Regions from separate parts of the Streptomyces sp. NPDC017676 genome, predicted to be linked through region 4. Evidence: riboswitches for the same ligand, from Rfam matches in the RefSeq annotation. Region 4 holds a riboswitch; each other region holds the start of a gene.

Region 1 (7,714 bases), on a different contig from region 4:
CAGCTTGATGCCCGCCATGCCGCCCGCCGGGCGGCCCTGCGGACGCACGATGGAGGCCTGGAAGCGCAGCAGCTGCGCGTCGTCCGTGATGAACACCAGGTCCTCCTCGCCGGTGCGCAGCTCCACCGCGCCGACGATCCGGTCGCCCTCCTTGAGGGTGATGACCTCCAACTCCTCCTTGTTGGACGGGTAGTCGGGCACCACGCGCTTGACGACGCCCTGCTCGGTGCCGAGCGCGAGACCGGGGGAGGACTCGTCCAGCGTGGTCAGGCAGACCACCGTCTCGTCGTCCTCCAGGGAGACGAACTCCGCCAGCGGGGCCCCTCCGGAGAGGTTCGGCGCGGTCGCCGACTCGGGCAGCTGCGGCAGGTCGACCACGTTGATCCGCAGCAGCCGGCCCGCCGAGGTCACCGCGCCGATCACCCCGCGCGCGGTCGCCGGCACCGCCGAGACGATCACGTCGTGCTTGACGCGCTTGGCGCCCGCCGCCTCCGGGAACGGCTCGGCGGTCGCCGTACGGGCCAGCAGCCCCGTCGAGGACAGCAGCACCCGGCACGGGTCGTCGGCCACCTGGAGCGGGACGGCGGCCACCGGGGCGCCCGCGGACTCCAGCAGGACCGTGCGCCGGTCGGTGCCGAACTTCTTCGCCACGGCTGCCAGTTCGGCCGAGACCAGCTTGCGCAGCTCCGCGTCCGACTCCAGGATCCGGGTCAGCTCCTCGATCTCCGCGGTGAGCTTGTCCTTCTCCGCCTCCAGCTCGATCCGGTCGTACTTGGTGAGCCGGCGCAGCGGCGTGTCGAGGATGTACTGCGTCTGCACCTCGCTCAGCGAGAAGCGCTCGATCAGGCGCTCCTTGGCCTGCGCGGAGTTCTCGCTGGACCGGATGATCCGGATGACCTCGTCGATGTCGACCAGCGCGGTCAGCAGGCCCTCGACCAGGTGCAACCGGTCGCGCCTCTTGCCGCGGCGGAACTCGCTGCGGCGCCGGACCACGTCGAAGCGGTGGTCCAGATAGACCTCCAGCAGCTCCTTCAGGCCCAGGGTGAGCGGCTGGCCGTCGACCAGGGCGACGTTGTTGATGCCGAAGGACTCCTCCATCGGGGTCAGCTTGTACAGCTGCTCCAGGATCGCCTCCGGCACGAAGCCGTTCTTGATCTCGATGACCAGGCGCAGGCCGTGCTCGCGGTCGGTGAGGTCCTTGACGTCGGCGATGCCCTGGACCTTCTTCGCGTTGACCAGGTCCTTGATCTTCGCGATGACCTTCTCGGGGCCGACCGTGAACGGCAGCTCGGTGACCACGAGGCCCTTGCGGCGGGCGGTGACCGTCTCGACCGAGACCGTCGCGCGCATCTTGAAGGTGCCGCGGCCGGTCGCGTACGCGTCCCGGATGCCGTCCAGGCCGACGATCCGGCCGCCGGTGGGCAGGTCCGGGCCCGGGACGTGCTTCATCAGCGCGTCCAGGTCCGCGTTCGGGTTCCGGATCAGGTGGCGGGCGGCGGCGATGACCTCGCGCAGGTTGTGCGGCGGCATGTTCGTCGCCATACCGACCGCGATGCCCGAGGAGCCGTTGACCAGCAGGTTCGGGAAGGCGGCGGGCAGCGCCACCGGTTCCTGCTCCTGGCCGTCGTAGTTCGGCGCGAAGTCGACCGTGTCCTCGTCGATCGACTCGGTCATCAGGCTCGTGGCCTCGGCCATCCGGCACTCGGTGTACCGCATGGCGGCCGGCGGGTCGTCGTTGCCCAGCGAGCCGAAGTTGCCGTGGCCGTCGACCAGCGGCACGCGCATGGAGAAGGGCTGCGCCATGCGCACCAGGGCGTCGTAGATCGACGCGTCGCCGTGCGGGTGCAGCTTGCCCATGACCTCGCCGACGACGCGGGCGCACTTCACGTAGCCGCGTTCGGGGCGCAGGCCCATCTCGTTCATCTGGTACACGATCCGGCGGTGGACCGGCTTCAGGCCGTCACGGGCGTCCGGCAGGGCGCGCGAGTAGATGACCGAGTACGCGTACTCCAGGTAGGAGCCACGCATCTCGTCCACGACGTCGATGTCGAGGATCCTCTCCTCGAACGAATCGTCGGGCGGCGGGGTCTTCGTGCTGCGGCGGGCCATCGCTGCCGGCTCCTTGCTGAAAGGATGGACGGAACTGACGCGGACCATTGTGGACCGACGCACTGACAACCTGTGCCGCGACCCGGTTCCACAGGACCTGCCGGGGCCGGGGGCCGGGCCCCGGCAGGGTGGCGATATCCGCTCTGGGCGTACGTGCCGCGGGAACTTCGCCGGGGCCCCGCACGCTTTGCATACAGTGGCAGGAACGGCAGGAAAACCGCGGTTTCCATCAACCGCCTCCGCTCGCGAAGGGACGTACATGCCCATGGGTCACACGACCACAGCCGAGGCAGGCTCCGGGGGCCTGACAGCGACCGAGCACCGCCTGGCCAACGGTCTGCGCGTGGTGCTCTCCGAGGACCACCTGACCCCGGTGGCGGCGGTCTGCCTCTGGTACGACGTCGGCTCCCGCCACGAAGTCAAGGGGCGTACCGGCCTGGCTCACCTTTTCGAGCACCTGATGTTCCAGGGCTCCGCGCAGGTCAAGGGCAACGGCCACTTCGAGCTGGTGCAGGGCGCCGGCGGCTCGCTGAACGGCACCACCAGCTTCGAGCGGACCAACTACTTCGAGACCATGCCCGCCCACCAGCTGGAGCTGGCGCTCTGGCTGGAGGCCGACCGCATGGGCTCGCTGCTGGCCGCCCTGGACGACGAGTCCATGGAGAACCAGCGGGACGTCGTCAAGAACGAGCGCCGCCAGCGCTACGACAACGTGCCGTACGGCACCGCCTTCGAGAAGCTGACCGCGCTCTCCTACCCGGAGGGCCACCCGTACCACCACACGCCGATCGGCTCGATGGCGGACCTGGACGCGGCCACCCTGGAGGACGCCCGCCAGTTCTTCCGCACCTACTACGCACCGAACAACGCGGTGCTCTCCGTGGTCGGTGACATCGACCCCCAGCAGACCCTCGCCTGGATCGAGAAGTACTTCGGCTCCATCCCGTCCCACGACGGCAAGCCCGCCCCCCGCGACGGCTCCCTGCCGGACGTCATCGGCGAGCAGCTGCGCGAGGTCGTCGTGGAGGAGGTCCCGGCGCGCGCCCTGATGGCCGCCTACCGGCTCCCGCACGACGGCACGCGCGCGTGCGACGCGGCCGACGTCGCCCTGACCATCCTCGGCGGCGGCGAGTCCTCCCGCCTGTACAACCGGCTGGTGCGCCGGGACCGGACGGCCGTCGCGGCCGGCTTCGGCCTGCTGCGCCTGGCCGGCGCGCCGTCCATGGGCTGGCTGGACGTGAAGACCTCCGGTGACGTCGAGGTGCCGGTCATCGAGGCCGCCATCGACGAGGAGCTGGCCCGCTTCGCCGCGGAGGGCCCCACGCCCGAGGAGATGGAGCGCGCCCAGGCCCAGCTGGAGCGCGAGTGGCTGGACCGGCTCGGCACGGTCGCCGGCCGCGCCGACGAACTGTGCCGGTACGCGGTCCTGTTCGGCGACCCGCAGCTCGCCCTGACCGCGGTCAAGCGCGTCCTGGAGGTGACCCCGGAGGAGGTCCAGGAGGTCGCCGAGGCACGCCTGCGCCCCGACAACCGCGCGGTCCTCGTGTACGAGCCGAAGTCCCCGGAGGCCGCCCCGGACGCCGGGGTCCCCGAGGACCCCGAGCACGAAGCGACCGTAGAGGCGGGCCGCGAAGAGACCGAGAACGAGGAGACGGCCAAGTGACCGAGCTCGCCACCATGGACTTCCACCCCCAGCCGCGGCCCGGCGAGGCCAAGCCGTGGGCGTTCCCGGCGCCCGAGCGCGGCACCCTCGACAACGGCCTGACCGTGCTGCGCTGCCACCGTCCGGGCCAGCAGGTCGTCGCCGTCGAGGTGCTGCTGGACGCGCCGCTGGACGCCGAGCCGGCCGGCCTGGACGGCGTCGCCACGATCATGGCGCGGGCCTTCTCCGAGGGCACTGACAAGCACTCCGCCGAGGAGTACGCCGCCGAACTGGAGCGCGCGGGCGCCACCCTCGACGCGCACGCCGATCACCCCGGCGTCCGGCTCAGCCTTGAGGTCCCGGCCTCCCGCCTGGCCAAGGGCCTCGGTCTGCTCGCCGACGCCCTGCGCGCGCCCGCCTTCGCCGCGAGCGAGGTCGAGCGGCTGGTCCGCAACCGCCTGGACGAGATCCCGCACGAGCTGGCCAACCCCTCCCGCCGGGCCGCCAAGGAGCTCTCCAAGGAGCTGTTCCCGGCGACCTCGCGCATGTCCCGTCCGCGTCAGGGCACCGAGGAGACGGTCGAGAAGATCGACGAGGCGGCCGTCCGCGCCTTCTACGACCGCCATGTGCGGCCTGCCACGGCCACTGTGGTCGTCGTCGGCGACCTGACCGGTACCGACCTGGACGCGCTGCTGGGCGACACCCTGGGCGCCTGGACGGGCACCCCGGGCGAGCCCCGTCCGGTGCCGCCGGTGACCGCCGACGACACCGGGCGTGTGGTGATCGTGGACCGGCCCGGCGCGGTCCAGACGCAGTTGCTGATCGGCCGGATCGGTCCCGACCGGCACGACCGGGTGTGGCCCGCCCAGGTGCTCGGCACGTACTGCCTCGGCGGCACCCTCACCTCCCGCCTTGACCGCGTGCTGCGCGAGGAGAAGGGCTACACCTACGGCGTGCGGGCCTTCGGGCAGGTCCTCAGGTCCGCGCCGGACGGCACGGGCGCGGCGATGCTCGCCATCAGCGGCTCCGTGGACACCCCGAACACCGGCCCGGCGCTGGACGACCTGTGGAAGGTGCTGCGCACGGTCGCGGCGGACGGCCTGACCGACGCCGAGCGGGACGTCGCCGTGCAGAACCTGGTCGGTGTGGCGCCGCTGAAGTACGAGACCGCGGCGGCCGTCGCGAGCACGCTGGCGGACCAGGTCGAGCAGCACCTGCCCGACGACTTCCAGGCGACGCTGTACCAGCAGTTGGCGGCCACGGGCACGGTGGAGGCCACCGCGGCCGTCGTGAACGCCTTCCCGGTGGACCGCCTGGTGACCGTCCTCGTCGGTGACGCCTCGCAGATCAAGGCGCCGGTGGAGGCGCTGGGCATCGGTGAAGTGACCGTGGTGGCGGCCGAGTAGACGCGACCGTGGTGGCGGCCGGATGACGGCACGCGCGCGTGGGGCCCCGGCGACCTACGGGTCGTCAGGGCCCCTCGTTGTTCCACTCGTCCCTCAGATGCCCGTTTTGGGGCGGAGGTTGCCTGTCTGCCCTGTGGGATGCGCTACAAAATCCGGGATGCGTTTGAGGATTGACAGCGCGCTTGCGTAGCTTCGTCCGGGCTGTTCGTCAGGCAGTGCGCCGCACCCGCGGCACCGGACAGTCATCGCCGAGTCCCCGTACGGCGCGAGCCAGGGGAGCCGGGGACCCACCGTCCCTGGGGTGAATCGGGCGCCCGCGCGATGCGCGAGGGGGCCCGTAGGAGACCTTCCTGCTCCGAACCCGTCAGCTAACCCGGTAGGCGAGAGGGAAGGAAAGGACCAGCCACTTCATGGCGTTCATGTGCGCCACCGGGAAGCACCGCAAGCCCGGCCGGGTCAAGCGGACCACCGTTCAGGCGGCCGGCGTCGCGGCCCTCACCACCACCGGTGTGATCGGCACCCTCGCCGCCTCCCCGGCGCTCGCCGCCGAGAACTCCACGGAGCAGACCGGCCTCACCCCGGTCGTCGCCGTGTCCGAGGACGTCGCCGACGAGATCGGCGCGCAGGCCGCCGCGCAGCAGGAGGCCGCCGAGCAGAAGGCGGCCGAGGAGGCCGCGGTGAAGGCGGCGGCCGAGCGGGCCCAGGAGATCCGCGCCGCCGAGGCCCGGGCCGCCCGCGAGGCCGAGCGCAAGCGGCTGAACATGTTCGTCGCCCCGATCGCGCACTCCTACGTCTCCACCGCCTACCAGGCCAGCAGCTCCCTGTGGTCCTCCGGTTCGCACACCGGCATCGACTTCCACGCGGCCAGCGGCACGGCCGTCCACGCGGTGGGTTCCGGCACGGTCGTCTCGGCGGGCTGGGGCGGCGCGTACGGCAACCAGGTCGTGATCCGCATGGCCGACGGCATGTACACCCAGTACGGGCACCTGTCGTCCATCGGGGTCACGGTGGGGCAGAAGGTCGTCGCGGGCCAGCAGATCGGCCTGTCCGGTGCCACCGGCAACGTCACCGGCGCGCACCTCCACTTCGAGGCGCGCACGACCCCCGAGTACGGCTCGGACGTCGACCCCGTCGCCTACCTCCGCAAGCACGGCGTGCGCGTCTGACACCGACCGCACGTCTGTCCGAGGCCCCGGCTCACCGAGCCGGGGCTTTCGCCGTTTTCCGCGGTGTCCGCCGGATCCGCTGTCCAAAAAATAGCCATGGATTAGGGCCCGGCGTCGGAAATTCCGGTTCGTTGGAATAGAGTCACGGAACACACGTCCATCGTCGACGTTTCACGGGGATTAAGACGGAGGTCGGTCATGCGTATTCCGGCGCACTCGGTGTGCACGGCCATCCGGGACGACATCGTCGCGGGTGTCCACGAGCGCGGCAGCCGCCTCACCGAGGAGGTCCTGGCCCGCCGCTACGGCGTCTCGCGCGTCCCCGTGCGCGAGGCCCTGCGCACCCTGGAGGCCGAGGGCTTCGTGGTGACGCGCCGGCACGCGGGCGCGTGCGTGGCCGAGCCGACCGAGCAGGAGGCCGCCGACCTGCTGGAGATGCGGACGCTGCTGGAGCCGCTGGGCGCCGCCAGGGCCGCCCAGCGGCGCACCGAGGCGCATCTGAAGGTGCTGCGCGGTCTGGTCCGGCTGGGCCAGGAGCGGGCCCGCAGGGGCAGCAACGAGGACCTGCGTTCGTTGGGCGGCTGGTTCCACGAGACGCTCGCCCAGGCCTCCGGCAGCACCTCGCTGACCTCGATGCTCACCCAGTTGCGGCACAAGATCGCCTGGATGTACACGGTGGAGGCACCGACCGGCCCGGTGGAGTCCTGGGCGGAGCACGGTGCCATCGTGGACGCGGTGGCGCGCGGCGACGCGGAGCGCGCGCGGGCGCTCACGGCCCTGCACGCCGAGCGTGGGACGGGCGCGCACCGGTTGCGGTTTTCTCCCGCCGCGGAGCGGGTGAGGACTTCGCAACATGCCGTAAACATGTCGGGCCCGCGGCATTAACAAGCGCACCGTATACAAAGAAGAGGTATTTCCGGGCGGCGTATTTCCTGCTGCCCGAATTCACTCGTGCCGAAATTCCCCGGAGTTCGCCGGGCGCCGGCGGGCGGTAAATCCACGGCACGCCGGGCCGCGTGCGTCCGGATACGGCGAAGCCGCGCCGCCCCGAAAGGCGAACGCGGCTCCGGCGCTCTGTGCGGTGGTCGCTCAGACGGTCTCGGGCAGCTCTTCCAGGCCCTCGGAGACCAGCTTGGCCAGACGGTCCAGGGCGGCGTCGGCGCCCTCGGCGTCGGAGGCGAGGACGATCTCCTCGCCACCCTGGGCACCCAGGCCCAGGACGGCCAGCATGGAGGCCGCGTTGACGGGGTTGCCCCCGGCCTTGGCGATCGTCACCGGGACGCCTGCGGCCGTGGCGGCTCGGACGAAGATGGAGGCGGGGCGGGCGTGGAGGCCCTCGGCCCAGCCGACGTTGACGCGGCGCTCAGCCATGTGTTGCTGCCCTTCGGTGT
Region 2 (7,714 bases), on a different contig from region 4:
AGCCGCGGACTGCAGGACGTCGCAGAGGTCGCCGACCGTGGCCACGGGAGTGTCCTTGACCGCGGTGATCACGTCACCGGCCTCCAGGTTGGCCTTGGCCGCCTCCGAGTTGGTCGCCACGTTCTCCACGAACAACCCGCTGGTGCCGTCCTTCAGCAACCGCTCCTGCGTGTCGGCCACCAGCCGCTCCGTCTTGGGATCGTCGCGGTAGGGGGCGCTGAGGTCCGGGTCGTCCAGGGAGCCGACCTGCCAACCGGGGTCGTTGTGCCTCTCACCGGAGGCCAGCCCGTCCAGCAGCGGGCGCACGTGGTCACTGCTGATCGAGTAGTACTGCCCCTCCGCCTCGGGGTTCCCCAGAGTGTTCACGCCGATCACCTTGCCGTCGGCGTCGAGGAGCGGCCCTCCGGAGTTCCCTGGGTTGATCGCGGCGGAGTGCTGGATCGTGTCCGCGTAGTGGGGCAGGGAGGGCGAGGGATCCGCCGGCACGTTCGGCGACTGGACGCTGCCCGCGGTGTAGACGGGCTTCTGCGCCTCCACGTTCTTCTCGAAGGACGCCGGGTAGCCGATGGCCGTGACGGCATCGGCGGCCCTGACGTCGCGGCTGTCGGCGAACTCCAACGCCTTGAGGTCCTCCTGCGGCGTACTGAACTGCAGGACGGCGACGTCCTCGCACGGATCGGTGCCCAGGATCCGGACGGGCACCTCCCCTTTGTCCTGGACGACGACCTTGAGGGCGTTCTCCCCCGCGACGACATGCGCGTTGGTGACGACGAGCCCCTTGTCGGCGTCGTAGATGAAGCCACTTCCCACCCTGGTCTCGCCCATCACGTGGACGGTGCCCGGCGCGGCCTTCTCGAAGATGTCCTGCGGCGAATCGTCCGACGGGGCCGCGTTCGCCACCGTTCCGCCCATGACCAATGACGCGACCGCTGTTCCGACGAGCGCGGCTCTGACTTTCGCACCCACGGTGTGGAGCCTTCCGACGACGGGCGGCACCCACCGGGACCAGCCCGGAAATGATCGCTTACACCTCCAGCTTAGGCCCGCGTCCATGCGCTGTCCTGATGAACCGTTACGGTGTCCAGCCCCCCAACTCACTGTACGTCCTGTACATTTTTTACAGAGAGCTCGCCGAAGGCGGCTCCGCTGCGAGGAAGGGTGTGCCCATGCTCCGACCGTCCGCCCGACATGTCCTGCCCGAGTTCACCGAGCGCACGGGGAGCGTCACACGCACCCTCGATCCGTACGCGAAGCTCTTCGAGGACCGGATCGTCTTCCTCGGCACGCCGGTCGACACCGCGGCGGCGAACGACGTGACGGCGCAGCTCATGTACCTGGAGCACACGGCGCCGGACCGGGACATCACGCTGTACGTCAACTCGCCGGGCGGCTCGTTCGACGCCATGACGGCGATCTACGACGTGATGCGGTACGTCGGCTGCGACGTGGCGACCTACTGCCTGGGCCAGGCCTCCGCCTCGGCCGCGGTGCTGCTCGCGGCCGGCACGCCGGGCAAGAGGTTCACCCTGCCCGGCGCCCGCATGGTGATCGAGCAGCCCGCGCTGCCGGAGCCGGTGCGCGGACAGCCCAGCGACCTGCTCATCCAGGCGGAGGAGTTGACCCGGATCCGCGCGACGCTCGCGGAGATGCTCGCGCGGCACACGGGGCGCACGGCCGGGCAGGTCCACGAGGATCTGGAGCGTGACCTGATCCTGGACGCCGCCGGGGCGGTCGCCTACGGTCTGGTGGACGGCATCGTGCCGAGCCGCCGGGACACGCCCGGCGCACCGGACGCGAGGTGAGCCGCTCATGCTGCCGGACCTCCCACCGCTGCCCGCGCTGACCTGCGCGGAGGGTGAGTTGATCGACCGTTACCTGGAGGCGGTCGACCTGCTGGGCCGCATCAACCCGGCCCGGCCCGGGGACACCTACCGCGGGCTGCGCGCGGCCCAGGCCCTGGTGCGCAAGGCGGCAGAGCTGCGGGACGCGCTCGCACTGATGCACCAGCGGGGCGAGACGGAGCTGCACGGGGACACGCTGGCACGGGCGTTGCGGGTGCTGGACGGTGAGCGCCGGGCCGCTCGCGTCGCGCTCCCGCCGGACGGCGTCGGCTGAGCCGGACGCTCCTCGGGCTCGGTGGGCCCCACGCGTCGACACGCGTCGTTCGGACGGCACTTGAAACGGCCCGAACGACGTACCGCCGACCGGTGTACATCCAGATCGTTTTCCGGGCCTTCCGAGTTGCGCCAAGCGCCACCGCATGAGCCGCTGAGAGGCGCTTCGCCCCAGGTCGGGGGCTACGTCCGGGATCTGACGGACGCTCGAACAGAGCAGTGTCCACCCGAACGGGTGAGTGGTGAGTAACGCCACAAATCCCCGATTCCGTTGGGATTTTCGGACAGTCGTAAGCCAAGATCCGTGTCTGACGACAAGCCCCCGCCACCGCGGCGGGGCGATCCGGGCGGACGCCGAGTCCTGCCGCCGCCCGGATGACCGGTCGACGGAGTGGATCGGCAGGAGTGGAGGACCCGAGCAAGACGGGTCGCCGGAACAGATGTTCGTCCGCACCACGGACGGTCGTCGGCTCCGGGCAACCCTTGGGGTGAAGCCGTGGCAACGCGGCCGGGCAACTTCGCCAGCCCGAATCCGACAGGTCATCCTTCACAGGCGGCTGACGAAGGGTTGCGCATGACTGCGCTCAATCGTGTCCCGCCGCTGATGGCCCGGGCCGGCACGGCCTCGGCTCTGACCCTCGCCGCCGTGGGCGGCTCGATCGCGGTGCCCGGCCTCGCCACCGACGCCTCCGCCGCGACGTTGGCGACGAAAGCACTCAAGGTCGCGGCCTCGAAGAAGGGTGCCCCGTACGCGTGGGGAGCCACCGGGCCGCGCCGGTTCGACTGCTCGGGGCTGACGCTCTACTCCTACAAGAAGGCCGGCAAGAAGCTGCCGCGCACCGCCGCCCAGCAGTACAACAAGACGCACCACATCTCCTCCAGGAGCCGCAAGGCGGGCGACCTGGTCTTCTTCCACTCGGGTTCGTACGTCTACCACGTCGGCATCTACGCCGGTCACGGCAAGATCTGGCACGCCCCGAAGACCGGGGACGTGGTGAAGCTGGAGAAGATCTGGACGAAGAGCGTCTGGTACGGCCGGGTCAGCTGACCCGCCCTCAGGCCGGGCAGGGACCCGCCCCCAGACCGACAGCGGTTCCAGCAGCAGGGCCGCTCCCGGCGCCGCCCCGGCGCCCGCCCGGGACCCACGGGCGGCCCGGGGCCGCCGCGGACGCCTGCCGGGGCGGACAGGCGTCCCCGACCACGGCTTCCTCCGGCCTCTGCGTGGGCCGTGGGAGCGCCACGCGGTGCGCACCCCCGAGCTGGAGCACAGGGGCGCCGCCCGGCAACGGGGGCGCCCGGAACGCGCGGGCCCGGCGGCCAGGACGGCCGCGACGCCGGTCACTGCCAGGGCGGTGCGCACCGGGAGTCCGCCCGCCGTCGCCGGTCCCGCGGACCGCGCCGGCGCGGTGCGGGGACGTCGCGTACGACCACGGTGAAACCGGCGCCTCCCATGGCGACCGGTCCGGCACCGACCACGGCCCGGCGGCACAGTCCGCCCGATCACCCGGACGGCCGACCCGCTCGGTCACGCGCCGGCCACCCAGTCCCGCCGGCCGTCCAGTCCCGGCGGCCGCGCGAGCCGAAGCCGGCCCGGAACGAACTGGCGCGGCTCACCGGGCTCATCGGGGGCGCGCCAGGGCTCGGCACCTTCCCGGCCGCCGGAGGTACGTCCGCCGTCACGGAGCGCTGGTCAGCACCGGGCTGGGGAGACGCCGACCGGGCGCGCCGAGCCGCCGGCCGCCGTGTGCCTGCCGTGTGCCGCTCGGCCGGGAGAGGGGCACGGACACCCCGGCCCTGTCCGGACGGCTAGGGCTCCTGCCGGCGCGCCGGTACCGGGGCCGTCGGGAGCGTCCAGGGGAGTTCGATCGAGACCGTTTTGCCGCCCTCTCGCGTGGGGCGGATGCGGAGTCTGCCGCCGCACTCGGCCGTGAGCCAGCGGATGATCACCATGCCGCGGCCGTTGTCCTGCTGGACGGCGGCGGGCAGTCTCTTCGGGAAGCGAGGATGGCTGTCCGTGACGCCGATGCGCAGATGTTCGTCATGGTGCAGCGCGATGTCGACCGTGAAGGTGGGTGACTGGCCGAAGGTGTGCTGTACGGCGTTCGTGGCGAGTTCGGAGACGATGAGCCGCACGGTGTCGGCGACGTCGGTGTCGGACGGCAGGCCCCACTCCGCCAGGGTGCCCACGACGTAGGAGCGGGCGGCCGAGACCGAGGCTGGATCGCTCGGCAGAGTGACGGATGCTTCCAGGTGGTCTGCCATGGCGACGTCGTCCCTTTCCCATGGGGCCGTGGTCCGACATGTGGCGGAGGGTTCGAGTACGGTCCCGGACTGGTGCTTGTTCGCCAGACTGCCACCAACGCGCGGTCACAGGGAGCGATCCACCAAGATATGCATATATCTGTCGCTCGAAGCGGTGAACTCTGCGACGCGAGACCGTATGTGGGCGGCCCGGAAGGAGTAAGGAGGAGCCCATGCAGAACGGTCCGGCAGTGCGCCGCCGCAAACTGGGCGCCGAACTGCGCATGCTGCGCACCGGTGCGGGGCTCACGAGCGGTGAGGCCGCCCGGCTGGTCGGCTGGCACCAGTCGAAGGTGAGCCGCATCGAGACCGGCGCCAGCGGTGTGAAACCGGCCGATCTGCGGTTACTGCTCGACGCCTACCAGGTGCGGGACACGCATCTGCGCGAGTTGCTGCTGATGCTGGCGGGGGCGGAGGACGCGGGCGGCCGTCACCGCTGGTGGCACGCCTACCGCGGGGTGCTGCCGCCCACCTATCGCGACTTCATCAGCCTGGAGTCGCAGGCGAGCGCGATGCGCACCCTGGAGACGACCGTGGTGCCGGGGTTGCTCCAGACGCCCGAGTACGCCCGCGCGGTGACCCGGGCGGCCGTGAAGGACCTGGACGAGGACCGCCTGGACACGCTGGTGGAGGTGCGCCTGGCCCGGCAGGACGTGCTGCGGTCCGATCCGCCGCTGGTGCTGAGCGCCGTACTGGACGAGGCGGTGCTGCGCCGCGAGGTCGGTGGCCCAGAGGTGATGGCCCGGCAGCTCGAACGGCTGATGGAGGCGGCCCGGCTGCCCCAGGTACGGCTCCAGGTGCTGCCGTTCGCCGCGGGGGCGCATGTCGGACTCACCGGGCCTTTCGTTATCTTCTCATTTCCGAGCACTTCTGATCTGGACGTGGTTGTTCTCGACCAGTTGACGAGTAGCCTCTACCTGGAGCGGAAAGAAGACCTCATGGCCTACTCCGAGGCCTTCAACACCCTTCAGTTCCACGCCCTTTCCCCCGAGGAATCGTTGGACTACATCGCCGGGATAGGTGACGGCGCGTAAGGAGGCACCATGTCAGCTCTGCCTCGGAACGTCCCTGCCAGTACCGACCTGCACGCCGTGCGCTGGCTGCGCAGCAGCTACAGCACGGGCGCGAACAACTGCGTGGAGACGGCCCGGCCGCGTTCCGGCCCCGCGGCCGGACTGCTCGCCGTGCGCGACTCGAAGAACCCCGCCGGACCCGCGCTGCTCTTCTCCGCCGGCAGCTGGGCGGAGTTCGTCACCAGGATCTGATCAGGGGTCACCCGCCCCTGATCCGGACCCGTCCCCCGTTCGTCACCCTCGTGCGACACACGGCCGTGTACGCCGACTCATGGTCGCGTTTCGCCGATCACTCGTACAGCGCGTTCGATCTCCGCCCCGGAGAGGTCCGCCCGGGCGGTCAGCCTCAGCCGTGAGATGCCGTCGGGCACGGAGGGAGGACGGAAACAGCCCACGGCCAGGCCTGCCGTACGGCAGTCGGCCGCCCAGCGCACCGCCCGCTCCGAGGAAGGAGCCCGCACGGAGACCACCGCGGCGTCCGGACGCACCGCTTCCAGACCCGCGGCGGTCAGCCGTGCGTACAGTTCCGCGGCCACCTCGCGGGCCCGAGCCGCCCTTTCGGGCTCGCGTTCCAGCAGCCGCAGCGCGGCCAGCGCGGCACCGGCCGCCGCCGGTGCCAGGCCGGTGTCGAAGATGAACGTCCGGGCCGCGTTGACCAGGTGGTCGATCACCCGGGCCGGGCCGAGCACCACCCCGCCCTGGCTGCCCAGCGACTTGGACAGGGTGGCCGTGACGACCACGTCCTCGGCGCCCGCGAGCCCGGCCGCGTACGGCGCGCCCCGGCCGCCCTCGCCCAGCACGCCGAGCCCGTGCGCGTCGTCCACGACCAGTCCCGCGCCGTGCTCCCGGCACGCCTCGGCCAGCGCGGTCAGCGGTGCCCGGTCCCCGTCGACGGAGAACACCGTGTCGGAGACGACGATCGCGGCACCCGTGTGCGTGGCCAGGGCCTTGCGCACGGCCTCGGGATCGGCGTGCCCGACGACCTGCGTCTCGCCCCGGGCGAGCCGGCAGCCGTCGATGAGGGAGGCGTGGTTGCCCGCGTCGGACACGATCAGCGAGCCGTGCGGGCCGAGCGCGGTGACCGCGGCGAGGTTGGCGGCGTACCCGGAGGAGAACACCAGGGCCGCCTCGAACCCGCAGAACGCGGCCAGCGCCCGCTCCAGTTCGGAGTGCAGGACCGTCGTACCGGTGACCAGCCGGGAACCGGTGGAGCCGCCGCCCCAGGTCCGGGCGGCCCCGGCCGCTCCCTCGACGACCTCCGGATGGCGGGTCAGGCCCAGGTAGTCGTTGCTCGCCAGATCCAGCAGCGGCGTGTCGGCGGGGCGCGGACGCAGGGTGCGGACCAGTCCGGCGCGGCGGCGCGCCCCGGCCTGCTCGTCGATCCAGCCGAACGCCATGGGTCCTCCGGTGCTTTTGTAGGTAGCGGACAGACCCTAGCGGTACGGCCGGCTACCCAGGGTGTGGCAATACCCACACGGTGAACCTGCTCCGTTGTGCGAAGTCTCCTTGGCCCGGGGCGGTCCCGTAGGACAGGATCAGGCCCCATGGACCTGCTGAACACGCTGGTGGACAAGGGGCTTCGGCGCGAGCTGCCGACCCGCGAGGAAGCGCTCGCCGTGCTGGCCACCTCCGATGACGACCTGCTCGACGTGGTGGCCGCGGCCGGCAAGGTGCGCCGGCACTGGTTCGGGCGCCGGGTGAAACTCAACTATCTGGTGAACCTCAAGTCGGGCCTGTGCCCGGAGGACTGCTCGTACTGCTCCCAGCGGCTCGGTTCGAAGGCCGACATCCTGAAGTACACCTGGCTCAAGCCGGACGAGGCCTCCCAGGCCGCCGCGGCGGGCCTCGCGGGCGGAGCCAAGCGGGTCTGTCTGGTGGCCAGCGGACGCGGCCCGACGGACCGGGACGTGGACCGGGTCTCGCAGACCATCAAGGCCATCAAGGAGCAGAACGAGGGCGTCGAGGTGTGCGCCTGCCTCGGCCTGCTCTCCGACGGCCAGGCCGAACGGCTGCGCGAGGCCGGCGCGGACGCGTACAACCACAACCTCAACACCTCGGAGTCCACGTACGGGGACATCACCACCACCCACACGTACGCCGATCGGGTGGACACGGTGCACAAGGCGCACGCGGCCGGCCTGTCCGCCTGTTCGGGCCTGATCGCGGGCATGGGCGAGAGCGACGAGGACCTGGTCGACGTGGTGTTCTCGCTGCGTGAGCTGGACC
Region 3 (7,714 bases), on a different contig from region 4:
GCGCGATGCAGATCGTCGACATCCTGCTCGGCAAGCGCACCGGCAAGGTGATCCAGTTCGACCACGACCAGTTGTCCGTCTTCGGCATCGGGCAGGATCTCTCCGAGGGCGAGTGGCGCGGGGTCGTCCGGCAACTGCTGGCCCAGGGGCTCCTCGCGGTCGAGGGGGAGTACGGCACGCTGGTGCTCACCGAGGCGAGCGGCTCGGTGCTGCGGCGGGAGCGCGAGGTGCCGCTGCGCAAGGAGCCGAAGAAGCCGACCGTCTCCCGGTCGCGCTCCACCGGCTCCTCCGGGGCCGACCGCAAGGCCAAGGCCGTCGCGGCCGAGCTGCCCGAGGCGCTGCTCCCCGCCTTCGAGGCCCTGCGGGCCTGGCGCGCCGAACAGGCCCGGGAGCAGGGCGTCCCGGCGTACGTCATCTTCCACGACGCCACCCTGCGCGAGATCGTGACCCGGTGGCCCGGATCGGTACGCGAGCTCGGCACGGTGAACGGCGTCGGCGAGAAGAAGCTGGCGACGTACGGCGAAGGGGTGATCCAGGTGCTGGCCTCCCTGGACGGGGCCGCCCCGTCGGCCGCCGACACCCCGGCTGCCGACGCCACGCCGGCCGCCGTCGGCAGCCAGGACGCCGACTGGCCCGAGCCGATGGACGAGCCGGAACCGGACGACTGGATATAGCCGGGACGCCGTGGACGGCCTACGCCCGGGCGGCCTGGGATGCGCAGGGATCCGGGACGGCCGGGACTTCCGGGCCTGCTGGGACTTCCGGGAGTGCTGGGACTTGCGGGCCAGCTGGCACTCCGGACGTGCTGGGACCTCGGGCCTGCTGGGACTTGCGGGACACCTGGGTCGCCGGACCCCCGGGGCGGGGCCCACGCGGTGCCGTCAGGTTCTCAGGACAGTGCCGTCAGGCCCGGGGCGAAGGTGATCAGCAGGGGGAGCAGCGGCACCAGCGCGGCCACCGTCGTCGTCAGCGCCCGGTGCCGGCGCAGCAGCCGGGGCGGCGGCTCCAGCAGGCGGTCGACGCGCTCGCCGAGAAGGCGGCGGCTGGAGTCGCAGGACAGGACGCCCCGGTGCTGGTTCAGCTCGATCAGGGCCAGGGCCGTGGTGAGGTGCCCGCAGCGCCGGGAGGCCGTGTCGTCGGCGGCCAGCTCGACCAGGCGGTGCGTCTGGTCGCAGAAGTGGGCGAAGAGCGGCACGCGAGGGAAGCCCGTGGCGAGGGCGGTGGACAGGTGGAGCAGCCAGTCGTGGTGGGCGCGGGCGTGTCCGCGCTCGTGGGTGAGGACGGCGTCCAGCTGAAGGTCGGTGAGGCGGTGCAACGCCCCGGTGGTGACGACCAGTTGTGGCGGGTGCCCCGGCATCCACCAGGCGTCCGGGTACTCGTCCTCCAGCACCAGCATCGGCCCGCGCGCCGCCGGTAGCCCGGCCGGCAGCTCCGGGGCGCGCTCGCGCAGGTGCGCCCGGGCCTGGCCGCGGCTGCGGCGGGCCTCGACGAGTTCGCGGGCCAGCATCGCCGTCGTCCAGGCGGCCCCGCAGGCCAGCAGCACGGTGAGCGCGGCGGCCCACACCGGCGCGGTGGACAGGTCGTACGCGGCGGTGACGGCGGGCGGCGCGGGCGCGAACACGCGGTCGCGGACGGTGTGGAAGACGGCCGCCGCGCCCAGGACCAGCGCGGTCAGGCAGCACAGCAGGACCGTGGCGACGAGGCACTGCCACACCCACAGCGCGACCACGGGTTCCCGTTCGGGCCAGGAGGCATGGGTCAGCGCGCGCGGCGCCGGTACGGCGGCCGTCAGGGCGACGACGCTCAGCAGGAGCAGGCAGACAGTCATGCCGGGGCCCCGGTTCCTGGTCGGAGAGGTGTGCGGGTGACGGTGGTGCCGGGCACGCGTCACGCGACGGCGGCTCGCGCGTGGTGCGTGTCCCCGTCAGTATGACGAAGACGGGCGGCCGGAGTCAGGTGTCGACACCGATCCGCCGGGACCGACCCAGCTCCGCGCCCCCGGCCCCGCCCCCGCCCGGCCCGCCCAACAAGCCACCCGGCCCACCCGGCGCGCCCGTTCGGTGACCCTCCGCCCCGCCTCGCCACCCACCCAGCCGCCACGCAAGCCACCCGGCCCGCCTGGCGAGCCACCCGGCCCGCCACGCAAGCCACCAGACCCGCCCGCCGCTCCCGTTCGGTGACCCCCGCGGGGTCAGCCCGACACCACTCGTCCGCTGACCTCCCCCAGCCCCACCCGGCTGCCGTTCGCGCCCGGGGCCCAGGCCGACAGGGTGACCACGTCGCCGTCCTCCAGGAAGGTCCGCTTGCCGTCGGGGAGTTCGAGGGGGTCGCGGCCGTTCCAGGTCAGTTCCAGCAGGGAGCCGCGCTGGCGTTCGGTGGGGCCGCTCACCGTGCCGGAGCCGTACAGGTCGCCCGTGCGCAGCGAGGCGCCGTTCACGGTCATGTGGGCGAGTTGCTGGGCGGCGGTCCAGTACATGGTGGAGAAGGGAGGTTCGGAGACCACATGGCCGTTGACCGAGACCGAGATGCGCAGGTCGTAACCGCCGGGCTCGGTGCCGGGCGCCGAGTCGTCCAGGTAGGGCAGCAGCGGGTGCGTGCGCTCCGGGGGCGCCACGCGTGCGTGCTCCAGCGCCTCCAGCGGGGTGATCCACGCCGACACGGACGTGGCGAAGGACTTGCCGAGGAACGGGCCGAGAGGGACGTACTCCCAGGCCTGGATGTCCCGCGCGGACCAGTCGTTCAGCAGGCACAGCCCGAAGACGTGCTCCCGGAAGTCGCCGAGCGCGACCGGGGTGCCGAGCCGCGACGGCACGCCCACGACGAAGCCGACCTCGGCCTCGATGTCCAGCCGGATCGAGGGGCCGAAGACGGGCGCGGGGTCGGCCGGGCCCTTGCGCTGCCCGGAGGGGCGTACGACGTCCGTGCCGGAGACGACCACGGTGCCGGAGCGGCCGTGGTAACCGATCGGCAGGTGCTTCCAGTTGGGGGTGAGGGAGTCCTCGGCGCCGGGGCGGAAGATCTGGCCGACGTTGCGGGCGTGGTTCTCCGAGGCGTAGAAGTCGACGTAGTCCGCGACCTCGAAGGGCAGGTGCAGGGTCACCTCGGACAGGGGGTGGAACAGCGGCTCGACGGTCGCGCGGTGCGCCGGGTCCGTGACCCAGGACGTGAGGGCGCGCCGTACGTCCGACCAGGTGGCGCGGCCGGCGGCCAGCAGCGGGTTGAGGGTGGGCCGGGCGAGCAGCGGCTGGTGCGGCGAGCCCAGCGCGGCGGCCGCGGCGCCCGCGTCGAGGACGTGGTTCCCGAGCCGGACGCCGATCCTCCGCTCCGTGCTGCCGGAGGGCGAGAACACGCCGTAGGGAAGGTTGTACGGACCGAAGGGGTCGCCCTCGGGGACGTCGAAGGGGGGCATGGGGTGCTGCCTCACTCTCATCCGGGCCATGCATGGCACTGCGTTCCATGTGGTCGGGCCACACGTTACGGCTGAGCAGCGTGTCTTGGGCAGTGCCTCACCGGGCAGCGCCCATCGCGCCGTCCGCGGCGAGCGGTTGGGCGGGGACGGCACGTAAGTGCGGGAAATGACAGGTGAGTCGGCGGGGCGTGCTGTCCGTATTCTCTGATCATGGCACCCACCCCGGCATATGCACTGATCGCCACTGACCTGGACGGGACGCTGCTGCGCGGCGACGACACCGTCTCGGACCGGTCCCTCGCCGCGCTCGCGCGGGTGGCGCGGGCCGGCGCCCGGCACCTGGTGGTGACGGGCCGCCCGGCCCCGCGGGTGCGGCCGCTGCTCGCGGACCTCGGGTGCGCCGGGCTCGCGGTGTGCGGGCAGGGGGCCCAGGTCTACGACGCCGCGACCGGCCGTCTGCTGTGGTCGGTCCGGCTGGACCGGGAGCTGGCCGAGACGGCGCTCGGCAAGATCGAGGCGGAGGTGGGGCAGGTCTACGCGGCGGTCGACCAGGACGGCGTGGACGGGCTCACGCTCATCGAGCCCGGCTATCGGATGCCCCACCCGACGCTGCCCGCGGTGCGGGTCGGCCGGCGGGACGACCTGTGGTGCGCGCCCATCAGCAAGGTGTTGCTGCGGCACGGCACTCTGTCCGACGACGAGTTGGCGGCCGTGGCCCGCGCGGCGGTGGGCTCCCTCGCGACGGTCACCATGTCGGGGCCGGGCACGGTGGAGCTCCAGCCGTGCGGGGTGACGAAGGCGACCGGGCTGGCGCTCGCCGCCGAACGGCTCGGGATCGCCGCCGAACGGGCCCTCGCGTTCGGCGACATGCCCAACGACATCCCGATGTTCGACTGGGCCGGGCGCGGTGTCGCCATGGCCAACGCGCATCCGGAACTCAAGGCGGTGGCCGACGAGGTCACCTTGTCGAACGAGGACGACGGCGTCGCCGTCGTCCTCGAAGGACTCTTCCCGGCCGGCTGACCGGAGTATCAGGAGCGCCCGGCCCGGCCGCCGGTGCCGGTCAGTAGGCGCCGAACACGTTGTCGATGGACCCGTACCGGGCGGCCGCGTAGTTGCAGGCGGCGGTGATGTTGGCGACCGGGTCGTAGATGTCGAAGGACGTTCCGGCCACGTGGTACGCGTTGAAGGTCGGGTCGATGACCTGGAGCAGGCCCTTGGAGGGGATGCCCTTGGCGGCGTTGGAGTCCCAGAGGTTGATGGCCTTCGGGTTGCCCGAGGACTCGCGGATGATGTTGCGGTAGATGCCGTTGTAGGTGCCCGGGATGTGCTTCTCGGCCATGATCGCCAGCGACTCGCGGATCCAGCCGTCGAGGTTGTCCGGGTAGCCGGCGGGGGTGGTGGCCGCCGTGGTGGCGGTGCTGGGGGCCGCGGAGGCGCCGGTCGCGCCGATGAGCGGCAGGGCGAGGACGGCGGCGCCGGTGCCGGCGGCGGTGAGCGCGCGGACGAGGCGGCTGTTCCGGGTACGGCGGGGCTGGGCGACAGCAGACATGGGGCGTTCCTCTCCGGCGCCTGCGAGGTGAGCTGTCGGGTTCGGGCGGGGAGGTGCCCGGCCGTGCTCCTGACGGAGGCATGGCTTCACCCCTAGCCGTCCCGGCGCGGCGTGTGCCGTTCCGGACCGGCGGCTTACCTGGGTCCCCCGCTCCTGCCGTACGAGTGAGTTCGTCGATGGGTATGCGGGCGGCGGCAGGATTCGGCGTCCGCCCGACGGCCCGGAACGTATGCGAGAGCACATGTCGGGAACAAGGGTCGGAGTCATACAACGTGCGATTTGACCTTGATCGACGCCGTATGAGGTGCTTGATCCTTTGCGGTTGCCAATCCTCAACTCGCCGACGGGACAAGGACTCACGAGGGTCGGGCCGAGGGGGCGGGCCGACCGGGCGCGTGACCCAACTCACGAAATAGCAAACAGTTTTAAGTCGGACATGGGGGATTAGAGGGATTCGCGTCTGAAGTCGGGGTGATGGTGGAACCCGGCATATGAGGAGCGTGGTTGCCGAGGCGAGGGTGCAGTGTCCGGATTACTCTTATATGGATAAAAATCCGCTCACACTGTGTGATCAAAACCATGCCGGTCATGATCCGGTATCGCCCAGGCTGGACCGGTGGGCGCTATCGGTGATCGAAAGAGGACCGGATACGCTGACTTGAGTGATGGCAGCGACCTATCGACAAACCGTGTAATCGCCAGCAGACACCAGCAGACAGGAGACCCCTCGTGACCGTCGTCGGGCCGTTCGGGCTGAGCGTGCGGGACCAGGCTCTGGAAGCCGATGTCCAGGCCGGATTGGCGGCTGTCGAGGAAGGCTTGCTCGAAGCCACCAAGAGCGAGGTCCCGTTCATCACGGGGGCGGCGCAGCACCTCGTACGGGCGGGCGGGAAGCGGTTCCGGCCACTCCTCGTGATGCTCGCCGCCCAGTTCGGCGACCCCTACGCGCCGGGCGTGGTGCCCTCCGCCGTCGTCGTGGAGCTGACCCATCTGGCCACGCTGTACCACGACGACGTCATGGACGAGGCGGCCGTACGGCGTGGCGTGGACAGCGCCAACACCCGCTGGGGCAACTCCGTCGCGGTCCTCACCGGCGACTTCCTCTTCGCCCGTGCCTCCCAGATCCTCGCCGACCTCGGTCCCGAGGCGGTCCGGGTGCAGGCACTCGCGTTCGAACGGCTCGTCACCGGGCAGATCCTGGAGACCGCGGGTCCCTCGGACGGCCGAGACCCGGTCGAGCACTATCTGGACGTGCTGGCCGGCAAGACGGGCTCCCTGGTGGCGGTGTCGTGCCGGTTCGGCGCGATGATGTCCGGCGCGGACGAGACGGTCGTCGACGTCCTCACCCAGTACGGCGAACGGCTCGGCGTCGCCTTCCAGCTCGCGGACGACGTCCTGGACATCGCCTCGGACTCCCACGAGTCCGGCAAGACCCCGGGCACCGACCTGCGTGAGGGAATCCCGACCCTGCCGGTGCTCCGGCTGCGCGAGCGGGCCGCCCGGCTGGGGCTGGCGGAGGACGTCGCGCTGTGCGAGCTGCTGGACTCCGACCTCAGCGACGACGCCCGGCACGCCGAGGCGCTGGCCGCGCTGCGCGCGCACCCCGCGCTGGAGCAGGCCCGGCGGGACACCGTGCGGTACGCGGAGGAGGCGCGGGCCGCGCTCGCCCCGCTGCGCGAGTGCGATGCCAAGGCGGCGCTGATCGAGCTGTGCGACGCGGTCGTGCACCGCGCGGGCTGACCCGGCCGGTCACCCGTACGGGCCCCGGCGTCCGACCGACCCCTACGGGTCGGGTGGAGAAACGGCCGCCGGGTGTCATACCGCAGGTGTAGACGGAGTTGCCTCCGAGGTCTGACGCTTGTTCACGGCCGATTTGGTCAGATGGACACCACGGAAATCACCACTCCTCACCGTTTCGGGTGAGAATGGCGGCTCAGGGTGGACCAGCGGACCAGCGTGAGGACAGCCGCCGCCGACGACGGAGGTAAGGCACACATGGCACCGTACGAATCCGACGACGCAGTGGGCGCCGCGCAGGACGAGCACCCGCGCTCCGGCCGGCGCAAGGCCGCCCGGTACGCCGTGCCGGTCGCGGTGGTGGGGGTGGCGGCGGCCACGATCGGGCTGGTCCCGGCGCTCGCCGACTCCGGTGACCCCGACCTGCCGAAGATCAGCGCACAGCAGCTCATCGAGAAGATCGCCAAGTCGGACGTGCAGCAGCTGTCCGGCACGGTCAAGGTCAGCACCGACCTCGGTCTGCCCGACCTCGGCGGTCTGGAGAACGGCCTGATGTCCGGCGCGGGCCGGGGCGGCTCGGGTGACGGCTCCTCCGCCGACCCGCAGGCCAAGCTCACCGAGCTGGTCTCCGGCACGCACACCCTGCGCGTCGCCGCCGACGGTCCGGACCGGCAGAAACTCTCGCTGCTGGAGAGCGGCGCCGAGTACAGCCTGATCCACGACGGCAAGGACGTCTGGGGCTACGACAGCAAGAGCAACGAGGTCTACCACTCCACCGGAGCCGCCTCCGGCAAGGAGCACGAGGCCAAGCCGCCGGCCACGCCCAAGGACTTCGCCGACCAGGCCCTGAGGTCGGTGGACGACACCACGTCCGTCACCGTCGACGGCACCGCGCAGGTCGCCGGGCGCGACGCCTACAAGCTGCTGATCCGGCCCAAGCAGTCCGGCACCACGGTCGGCGCTATCAGCATCGCCGTCGACGCGAAGACCGGTATGCCGCTGAAGTTCACGCTGAC
Region 4 (7,714 bases):
ATCCTGGCCGTCGACGTGCACACCCCCGGCCAGGGGAACCTGCTGGGTCTCGCGGACCGCAGCGGTCTGTCCAACGTCCGGGTGGGCAACGGCGACGCGATCATCCTGCTCCGGGAGATGCTCCGCCCGGACGCGCTGGACGGGCTGCGCGTCTACTTCCCCGACCCCTGGCCCAAGAAGCGGCACCACAAGCGGCGGCTCATCCAGCCCGAGTTCCTGACGCTCGCCGCGTCCCGGATGAGGCCCGGCGCGCTCCTGCACTGCGCGACCGACTGGGAGCCGTACGCCGAGCAGATGCTGGATGTGCTCAGCGCCCACCCCGACTTCGAGAACACCCAGGCGGACGGCGGTTTCGCGCCACGCCCTGAGTTCCGGCCACTGACCCGTTTCGAGGGACAGGGACTGGACAAGGGACATGTGGTGAACGACCTGCTGTTCCGGCGCGTCCCGCACAGCACCGCTGAGCAGGACCGGTAATCCGTTCCAGCCCCTCGTCCCGCCACCGTTAGGGTCGATGCCGTGGCCACCAGTCCTCCGTTTCCGACGTGTCCCCCGAGCCCCGGCGACGGTGTGCTCCGCCACCCGCACTGGTGGCAGCGCAGGTGGGTGCGGTACGGAGCACTGAGTTCCCTGCTGGCCCTGTCCGGCCTGGTCATCCTCGCGCTCGTACGGCGGCAGACCGGCACGGAGGGCTTCCTCGTCGGTCTGGGGCTGGCCGTGCTGCCCGTGCCCTGGCTGATGGCCGCCTTCCGGTGGCTGGACCGGGTGGAGCCGGGCCCCTGGCGGAACCTGGTCTTCTCCTTCGCCTGGGGGGCCTGTGCGGCGGCGCTGATCGCCATCGTGGCCAACAGTTTCGCGACCAAGTGGATAGCCACCTCGACCGCGGATCCGGCCAGTGCCGACACGCTCGGCGCGACCGTGATAGCCCCCATCGTGGAGGAGTCCGCGAAGGCCGCGGCCGTCCTGCTGGTGTTCCTCTTCCGCCGACGTGACTTCACCGGGATCGTGGACGGGGTGGTGATCGCGGGCGTCACCGCCACCGGGTTCGCGTTCACCGAGAACATCCTCTACCTCGGTACGGCCTTCGGGACCGACCAGCTCACCGGCGACCGCGGCATCGCCTCCGTCACCGCCGCCACCTTCTTCGTGCGCATCGTGATGTCCCCGTTCGCGCACCCCCTGTTCACCGTCCTCACCGGCATCGGCTTCGGCGTCGCCGCGCTGTCCGCCGAGCGGCAGCACGCGCGGCGGGTGCTGCTGCCGTTCTGCGGGCTGCTGCTCGCGATGGGCATGCACGCCTTCTGGAACGGCTCCTCCACCTTCGGCGAGTACGGCTTCTTCGCCGTCTACGGCGCCTTCATGGTGCCCGCGTTCGCGGTGGTGACGTGGCTCGCGATCTGGACCCGGCAGCGGGAGCTGCGGACCGTGCGGGCGGAGCTGCCCACGTACGTGCTGGCCGGGTGGCTGGGGCCGGCCGAGCCGTTCGCGCTCGGGTCGATGCGGGCGCGCCGGATGGCCCGGGACTACGCCCGGCACCACCACGGGCGCCAGGCGGCACGCGAGGTGGCCCGGTACGAGGCGTACGCGACCTCGCTGGCGTTCCTGCGGCACCGGGGGCGGAAGGGTAAGGCCGGCCCCGACTTCGTCGTCCGGGAGCGGGAGCTGCTGGACGAGCTGTGGAAGCGCAGGGCGGTCGCCCGGCCCGCGCTGGAGTACGCGAGCCGGGCGTCCGTTCCCGCCCCGGTGTACTGGGGGGCGGCGCCGTACGGGTACGCGGCGGTGCCGTATCCCGCGTACAACCCGTACCGGACGTAGTCAGGGGGCCGGCGGGGTGCTTCGGCACCGCCGGGCCGCGCCGTCGCGGGGTGGGACGGGCTAGGCCGACGCCTCCGTCAGCCGGGCCACCTCGGCGTCCGTCAGCTTCAGCTCCGCGACCCCCAGCAGCGCCGGAAGCTGTTCCACGGTCCTCGCCGAGGCGATCGGGGCCGTGACCGTGGGCTGGGCGGCGAGCCAGGCCAGGGCGACCGTGGCGACCGGGGCCTCGTGGGCCGCGGCGATCTCGTCCAGGGCCGCGAGGACCTTCTGGCCGCGCTCGGATTCCGCGTGCTTCCGGGCGCCTTCGGCGCGGGCGCTGTCGACGCTCCTGCCGGGCCGGTACTTGCCGGTGAGGAAGCCCGAGGCGAGGGAGAAGTACGGGACGGCGGACAGGCCCTCGCGGGCGACGAGGTCCTGCAGCGGGCCCTCGTAGGTGTCCCGGGAGACCAGGTTGTAGTGCGGCTGGAGGGCGACGTAGCGGGCGAGGCCCTCGCGGTCGGAGAAGTCGAGCGAGGCCCGCAGCCGCTCGGGGCTGATGTTGGAGGCGGCGATGTGTCGCACCTTCCCGGCCTTCACCAGCTCGTCCAGCGCGCCGATGATCTCCTCGACCGGCACCTCGGGCTTGTCGAAGTGGGTGTAGTAGAGGTCGATGTGGTCGGTGCCCAGGCGGCGCAGGGAGGCGTCGGCGGCGGCCTTGATGTTGGCGGCGGACAGGCCCTGGTACTCCGGGTGCTGGCTGACCTTGGTGGCGATCACGACCTCGGAGCGGTTGCCGCGGGCCTTGACCCACTTGCCGATGATCGTCTCCGACTCGCCGCCCTGGTTGCCCTCGATCCAGGCGGAGTAGGAGTCGGCGGTGTCGATGAAATTGCCGCCCGCGGCGGTGTAGGCGTCGAGGACGGCGAAGGAGGTCTGTTCGTCGGCGGTCCAGCCGAAGACGTTGCCGCCCAGGGAGAGCGGGAAGACCTCAAGGTCGGAGGAACCGAGTTTACGAAGTGACGTCATACGTCATGTCAACACCGGCGGTGGGTGATCGCATCCCACCGCCGGGGCGGAGTTCTCGCCAAGTTCCCGCAGAGGTTCCCGCGCGGGACGGGACCGTCAGGGGTTGAGGCCCTTGTCGCGCAGCCACGCCATCGGGTCGATGCCGGTGGCCTGCCCGTGGGGGTGGACCTCCATGTGGACGTGCGGCCCGGTGACGTTGCCGGTGGCGCCGACGCGGCCGATGACCTCGCCGGTGGTGACCTTCTGGCCGACGGAGACGCTGATCGAGGACTGGTGGCAGAACCACAGCTCGGTGCCGTCGTCCAGGGTGAGGATCGTGCGGTAGCCGTAGGAGCCGGCCCAGCCCGCCTCGGTGATCGTGCCGCTGTGCACCGCCTTGATCAGGGTGCCGGTGGGGGCGGCGAAGTCGAGGCCGGTGTGGTAGCCGGAGGACCACATCCCGCCGGCCTGGCCGAAGGTCGAGGTGATCGTGTACGAGGAGGTGGGCAGCGTGTACTGCGCGGCCAGCTTCGCCAGTCGCTCCTCCTCGGCCTTCTTCGCGGCGGCGGCCTCCGCCTTCTCCTTGGCCTCGGCGGCCTTGGCGGCGGCCTCCTTCTCGGCCTGGGCGGCGGCGTCGGCGCTCTGCTTCTCGGCGGCGGCGACCGCGGCGGCGGTGGCCTTGCTCTCGGCCTGGCCCTGCTGCTGCTCGGCCTGGGCCATGATCCGGTTGCGCAGCGCCTCGCCCGCGTCGGCGCTGTCCTCGCCGGCGGCCGTGGTCACGCCGACGGTGCTCAGCGTGGCCGTGGCGGCCTCGGCCGGCTGCGGGTCGGCGGAGTCGTCGTGGAAGAGGGAGCCGACCGAGGGCAGGTCCGGCAGGGAGATGGAGACCGGCGGCTTGCCGGTGTTGGCGCTGGCCATGCCGCCCGCGCCGACCGCGGCCATGACGCCGACGCCCAGGACGGTGGAGCTGCGCGCGAAGCCGCCGCGCTGCTTGGCGACGCGATGCCGGCCGCGCACCGGGGCGACGGACTCCTCGGTGGGGTTCCACTCCTCCCAGGGGCCCTCCTCGGCGTGGTAGGCGCCGTACCCGAAGGTCTCGGGCTCGCGCTGTGCCGGTATGAACGGGGCTTCTGGGACAGACCGGTTGGACGCCACGCGGGCGTACTCCTTTCCTTCCTTTCGCCTACCGGGTTAGCTGACGGGTTCGGAGCAGGAAGGTCTCCTACGCGCGTATACCGGTCGTGGACTCCGTGAGTTCACGGCGGCATCCGCGTGATTCACCCCAGGGTGGTGGTTCCCCGGCTCCCTCGCGGGATTCGGCGCGTGCGCACGGAGCCGCCTCTTGTGACGGCTGTGACGACCGCGCTGCGTTATCGAACGTTAATAGACCTGCCAGTCACTTTCCAAGCCGTTCGGCTTGATCAGTCACGTCTTTACCGGCGGAGTTATCGGCCACTACACCGGCAAAACGGGCGAGTTGACCGGGCATCGGCTCCGTTCAGCAGTCACTTTTGGTTTTGATGGTGACTCAGATGTTATGCGCACGGCGCTCGCCCGGTCACCTTCGGTGACGCTCAGGACCGGCGTACGGCGAGCAGCGCCATGTCGTCGGTCATGCCGCCCCCGGAGTGCCGGCGCGCCTCCTCGGCGAGCCGGCCGACCAGCGCGGCCGGGCCGGGGAAGGTGCGCCCCGCGAGCCGCCGTTCGGGGTCGTAGAACCGGCCGTGGGCGTCCCGGGCCTCGGACAGGCCGTCGGTGTGGAAGAGCAGGGTCGCGCCGCTCGGGAAGGCGGTCTCGGTGGCCCGGTCCGGCCACAGGCCGAGATCGCCCATGCCGAGCGGCAGCGCGGGCTCCGCGGGGACCAGCGCGCGCAGGGTGCCGTCGGCGTGCAGCAGCAGCGGTGGCGGATGACCGCGGTTGACGATCCGTACGACGCCGTCGCCGTGCGGGAGTTCGGCGAGGACCGCGGTGGTGAACCCCTCGAAGGCGTCGATCCCGTCGCGCCGGGTGCCCTCGCGGGCCAGCGCCCGCTCCAGCCGCTCGGCGACCGCCTCCAGCGTGGCCTCCTGCTCGGCCGCCTCCCGGAACGCGCCGATCACCACGGCCACCGCGGCGACCGCGCCCATGCCCTTGCCGCGCACGTCCCCGACGACCAGCCGGACGCCGTGCGGGCTGTCCTGCACCGCGTACAGGTCGCCGCCGATGAACGCGTCCTGCCGTGCGGCCTCGTAGCACGCGGCGATCTCGTAGCCGCCGATCCGCTCGTCCGGCTCCGGCAGGACGGCCCGCTGGGCGGCCTCGGCGATCTCCCGGGCGGAGGCGAGCCGCCGGTCGCCCCGGCGGACCACCCGGTTGATGGCGACGGCCAGCAGGGCGACCGTCGCGACGGTGACCACGTCGGTGAGGGTGCCCACGGCCGGGTGGACCCCGGCGTCGGTGTGCACGGCGTAGGCGGCGGCGAGGGAGGCGAGGCCGGTCAGGACGGTGGTGCGCAGCGCCGACAAGGGTGCGGCGGCCAGCGGGGCCGCGGTGAAGAACGGGACGGCCGTGAAGTCGTCCGGGGCGAGCAGGCCGTACAGGACACCGCAGACGAGGAGGAGGGCGGGCAGGGCGCGGGCCAGGGCACGGGGGCTCGGACGGCGGCGGGCACGCACCGGCACCGGTTCGTCGCCGAGGCCCGGGTCGGGCACGGGGTCGCCGGGGAGCCGGCCGCCCGCCCTGGCGTACGGGCTCTCCTCCACCTTTCCAGGGCGCACCGCGTGTCTCCCGGTTGTCCGACGTACCTCCAGGTTTCCCGGCCCCGGGGCGGGCGGCGACCGGTGTGGGCCGAAAGGGGTGTGCGAGCGGTCCCGCGCATGGCGTACACTGGAGTCACAACGACGCGGGGTGGAGCAGCTCGGTAGCTCGCTGGGCTCATAACCCAGAGGTCGCAGGTTCAAATCCTGTCCCCGCTACTGAAGACTCAGGGCCCGGAATCCAGCGGATTCCGGGCCCTGAGTCGTTTCCGGCCCGCCGCCGTGCCCCGTCAGGGCGCGGGGAACCGCGCGACCAGCCACAACGCACCCGCGCCCGCCCACCAGGCTCCGCCGGCGGACGGGCGGGCGCTCACAGCAAGTGGGCGTTCGGCGCCTTGGCGAGCTCCTCCAGCTCGGGAAGCACGACGACCTGCGCGCCCCCGACGACCAGAACCCCGCTTCCGTCGGCCCCCGCCACGAACGTGTCCGGCTCACGCCACGCGGTGACCACCCTCCGCACCCCGGCCCGGAGAATCAGCTCGGCGCAGGGAGCCGGCCGGGACGCACGCCGGGCACAGGGCTCCAGGCTGCTGTACACCGTGGCGCCGGCGAGCCGCGCGTCGGCGGGATCGATCTTCGCGAGCGCCGCCTCCTCCGCGTGCACCACCGGATCGGCACCCTCACGGGAGTATCCCCGCGCCAGCTCCGTGCCGTCGGCGGCCACCACCACCGCGCCGACGCTGAACGCCGTCTCCGACGGCGGACACAGCGCCGCGAGTTCACAGGCGGTCCGCAGCCAGTGGCGGTCGGCGGCGGTGGCGACCGCCCCGGCGCCGGGCGCCGTGGGCACGTACCGCATGAGCACGACGTCCTCGATCCGGCGGGTGTCGAGCAGGCGCAGCCGTCCGGGCTGGTAGGCCCCCGGCCCGAACAGGCGGGGTGCCACCGGATCGCCGACGAAGAGCGGGGCGAGGACCAGCTGGAGTTCGTCGGCGAGGCCCTGGTGCAGGAGCTGGGTGTGGACCGTGCCGCCGCCCTCGACCATCAGACGGCCGACGCCGCGCACGTCGTGCAGGTGCTCCAGCAGGGCCCGCCAGTCCAGGTCGGGGCCGAGCGGGACGACGTCTGCGGTGCGTCCGAGGCGGCGGGCGGCCCGCTCGGCGCCCTGGTCGGTGGTGTAGACGATCTTGTCGCCGCCGGTGTGCCAGAAGTTGGCGTCCGGGTCGAGGTCGCCGGTGGCGGTGACCGTGACCTTCAGCGGGTACTCCGGCTTGCCCTGCGCCACCCGGGCCGCGCGCCGCTCGGCGGAGTTGACCAGCAGGCGGGGGTTGTCGGCGCGGATCGTGCCGGCGCCGACGAGGATCGCGTCGACCGAGGCCCGTACCGCGTCGACCCGGTCGAAGTCGGCCGGGCTGGACAGCAGCAGGCGCTCGGGGCCGGTGTCGTCCAGGTAGCCGTCGAGGGAGACGGCGGCGGACAGCAGCACGTACGGCAGGGGCATCGGCGCCCTCTCTTCCGGAGGCGGACGGACTCGTCCGGGCGGACGGGCTTGGTTCAAGTTTTAAACAACTTACACTGGCGGCATGACGACCCGCTGGCTCACCCCCGAGGAGCAGCGCGCCTGGCGCGCCTACATGGCCGCCTCCCGGCTCCTGGAGGACGCCATCGACCGGCAGCTCCAGCAGGAGGGCGGCATGCCCCACCTGTTCTACTCGGTGCTGGCCAACCTCTCCGAGGCCCCCGACCGGCGGCTGCGCATGACCGATCTCGCCGAGACGCTGAAGATCACCCGCAGCCGGCTCACCTACGTGGTGACCCGGCTGGAGCGGGACGGCCTGGTGCGCCGGGAGAACTGCCGCTGGGACAAGCGCAGCTCGCTCGCCGTGCTGACGGACGAGGGGACGGCCGTCCTGGAGCGTACGGCACCCGGGCATGTCGAGACGGTCCGCAGCACCCTGTTCGACCGGCTCACCCCGGAGCAGGTGGGGCAGCTGGAGGAGATCTGCACGGGGATCGCGCGCGGGCTGCAGGGCGAGGGCGACGAGTCCGGCGCCGAGGACGTCCCGTGGCGGCGCCGTTCGTCCTGCTCGTCGCCCCCGGCGTCCTCCTGAGCGGGCCGGGCCGCCGGGGCCGATGATTGCTTTAACTTTTAAGCAGGAGTAGGGTCCAAGCGAACCGCT

The links. Region 4 has a riboswitch for cyclic di-AMP ahead of ACH4LD_RS22270 (M23 family metallopeptidase). Riboswitches for the same ligand answer to the same signal wherever they lie in the genome.
Region 1: another riboswitch for cyclic di-AMP. It lies ahead of ACH4LD_RS04750 (M23 family metallopeptidase); the one in region 4 lies ahead of ACH4LD_RS22270 (M23 family metallopeptidase).
Region 2: another riboswitch for cyclic di-AMP. It lies ahead of ACH4LD_RS18970 (C40 family peptidase); the one in region 4 lies ahead of ACH4LD_RS22270 (M23 family metallopeptidase).
Region 3: another riboswitch for cyclic di-AMP. It lies ahead of ACH4LD_RS24470 (transglycosylase SLT domain-containing protein); the one in region 4 lies ahead of ACH4LD_RS22270 (M23 family metallopeptidase).

Annotation. Positions count from the first base shown of each region.
Region 1 covers NZ_JBIRJA010000002.1:74,351-82,064, forward strand. Annotated here, with positions in the region: gene ACH4LD_RS04735 (DNA topoisomerase (ATP-hydrolyzing) subunit A) at 1-2,109, opposite strand, end outside; gene ACH4LD_RS04740 (M16 family metallopeptidase) at 2,369-3,772, shown strand; gene ACH4LD_RS04745 (M16 family metallopeptidase) at 3,769-5,157, shown strand; cyclic di-AMP (ydaO/yuaA leader) riboswitch at 5,394-5,555, shown strand; gene ACH4LD_RS04750 (M23 family metallopeptidase) at 5,568-6,323, shown strand; gene ACH4LD_RS04755 (GntR family transcriptional regulator) at 6,522-7,208, shown strand; gene ACH4LD_RS04760 (HPr family phosphocarrier protein) at 7,413-7,694, opposite strand.
Region 2 covers NZ_JBIRJA010000008.1:125,827-133,540, reverse strand. Annotated here, with positions in the region: gene ACH4LD_RS18985 (S1C family serine protease) at 1-912, opposite strand, end outside; gene ACH4LD_RS18980 (ATP-dependent Clp protease proteolytic subunit) at 1,167-1,802, shown strand; gene ACH4LD_RS18975 (hypothetical protein) at 1,810-2,115, shown strand; cyclic di-AMP (ydaO/yuaA leader) riboswitch at 2,457-2,685, shown strand; gene ACH4LD_RS18970 (C40 family peptidase) at 2,689-3,162, shown strand; gene ACH4LD_RS18965 (ATP-binding protein) at 3,921-4,376, opposite strand; gene ACH4LD_RS18960 (helix-turn-helix domain-containing protein) at 4,589-5,449, shown strand; gene ACH4LD_RS18955 (DUF397 domain-containing protein) at 5,459-5,680, shown strand; gene ACH4LD_RS18950 (8-amino-7-oxononanoate synthase) at 5,758-6,885, opposite strand; gene bioB (biotin synthase BioB) at 7,033-7,714, shown strand, end outside.
Region 3 covers NZ_JBIRJA010000011.1:86,312-94,025, forward strand. Annotated here, with positions in the region: gene recQ (DNA helicase RecQ) at 1-674, shown strand, start outside; gene ACH4LD_RS24455 (M56 family metallopeptidase) at 890-1,828, opposite strand; gene fahA (fumarylacetoacetase) at 2,192-3,409, opposite strand; gene ACH4LD_RS24465 (HAD family hydrolase) at 3,620-4,432, shown strand; gene ACH4LD_RS24470 (transglycosylase SLT domain-containing protein) at 4,473-4,961, opposite strand; cyclic di-AMP (ydaO/yuaA leader) riboswitch at 4,966-5,147, opposite strand; gene ACH4LD_RS24475 (polyprenyl synthetase family protein) at 5,691-6,701, shown strand; gene ACH4LD_RS24480 (outer membrane lipoprotein carrier protein LolA) at 6,957-7,714, shown strand, end outside.
Region 4 covers NZ_JBIRJA010000009.1:395,303-403,016, reverse strand. Annotated here, with positions in the region: gene trmB (tRNA (guanosine(46)-N7)-methyltransferase TrmB) at 1-477, shown strand, start outside; gene ACH4LD_RS22280 (PrsW family intramembrane metalloprotease) at 520-1,815, shown strand; gene ACH4LD_RS22275 (aldo/keto reductase) at 1,876-2,820, opposite strand; gene ACH4LD_RS22270 (M23 family metallopeptidase) at 2,917-3,954, opposite strand; cyclic di-AMP (ydaO/yuaA leader) riboswitch at 3,966-4,131, opposite strand; gene ACH4LD_RS22265 (PP2C family protein-serine/threonine phosphatase) at 4,374-5,555, opposite strand; tRNA gene ACH4LD_RS22260 (tRNA-Met) at 5,680-5,753, shown strand; gene ACH4LD_RS22255 (dihydrofolate reductase family protein) at 5,905-7,035, opposite strand; gene ACH4LD_RS22250 (MarR family winged helix-turn-helix transcriptional regulator) at 7,118-7,645, shown strand.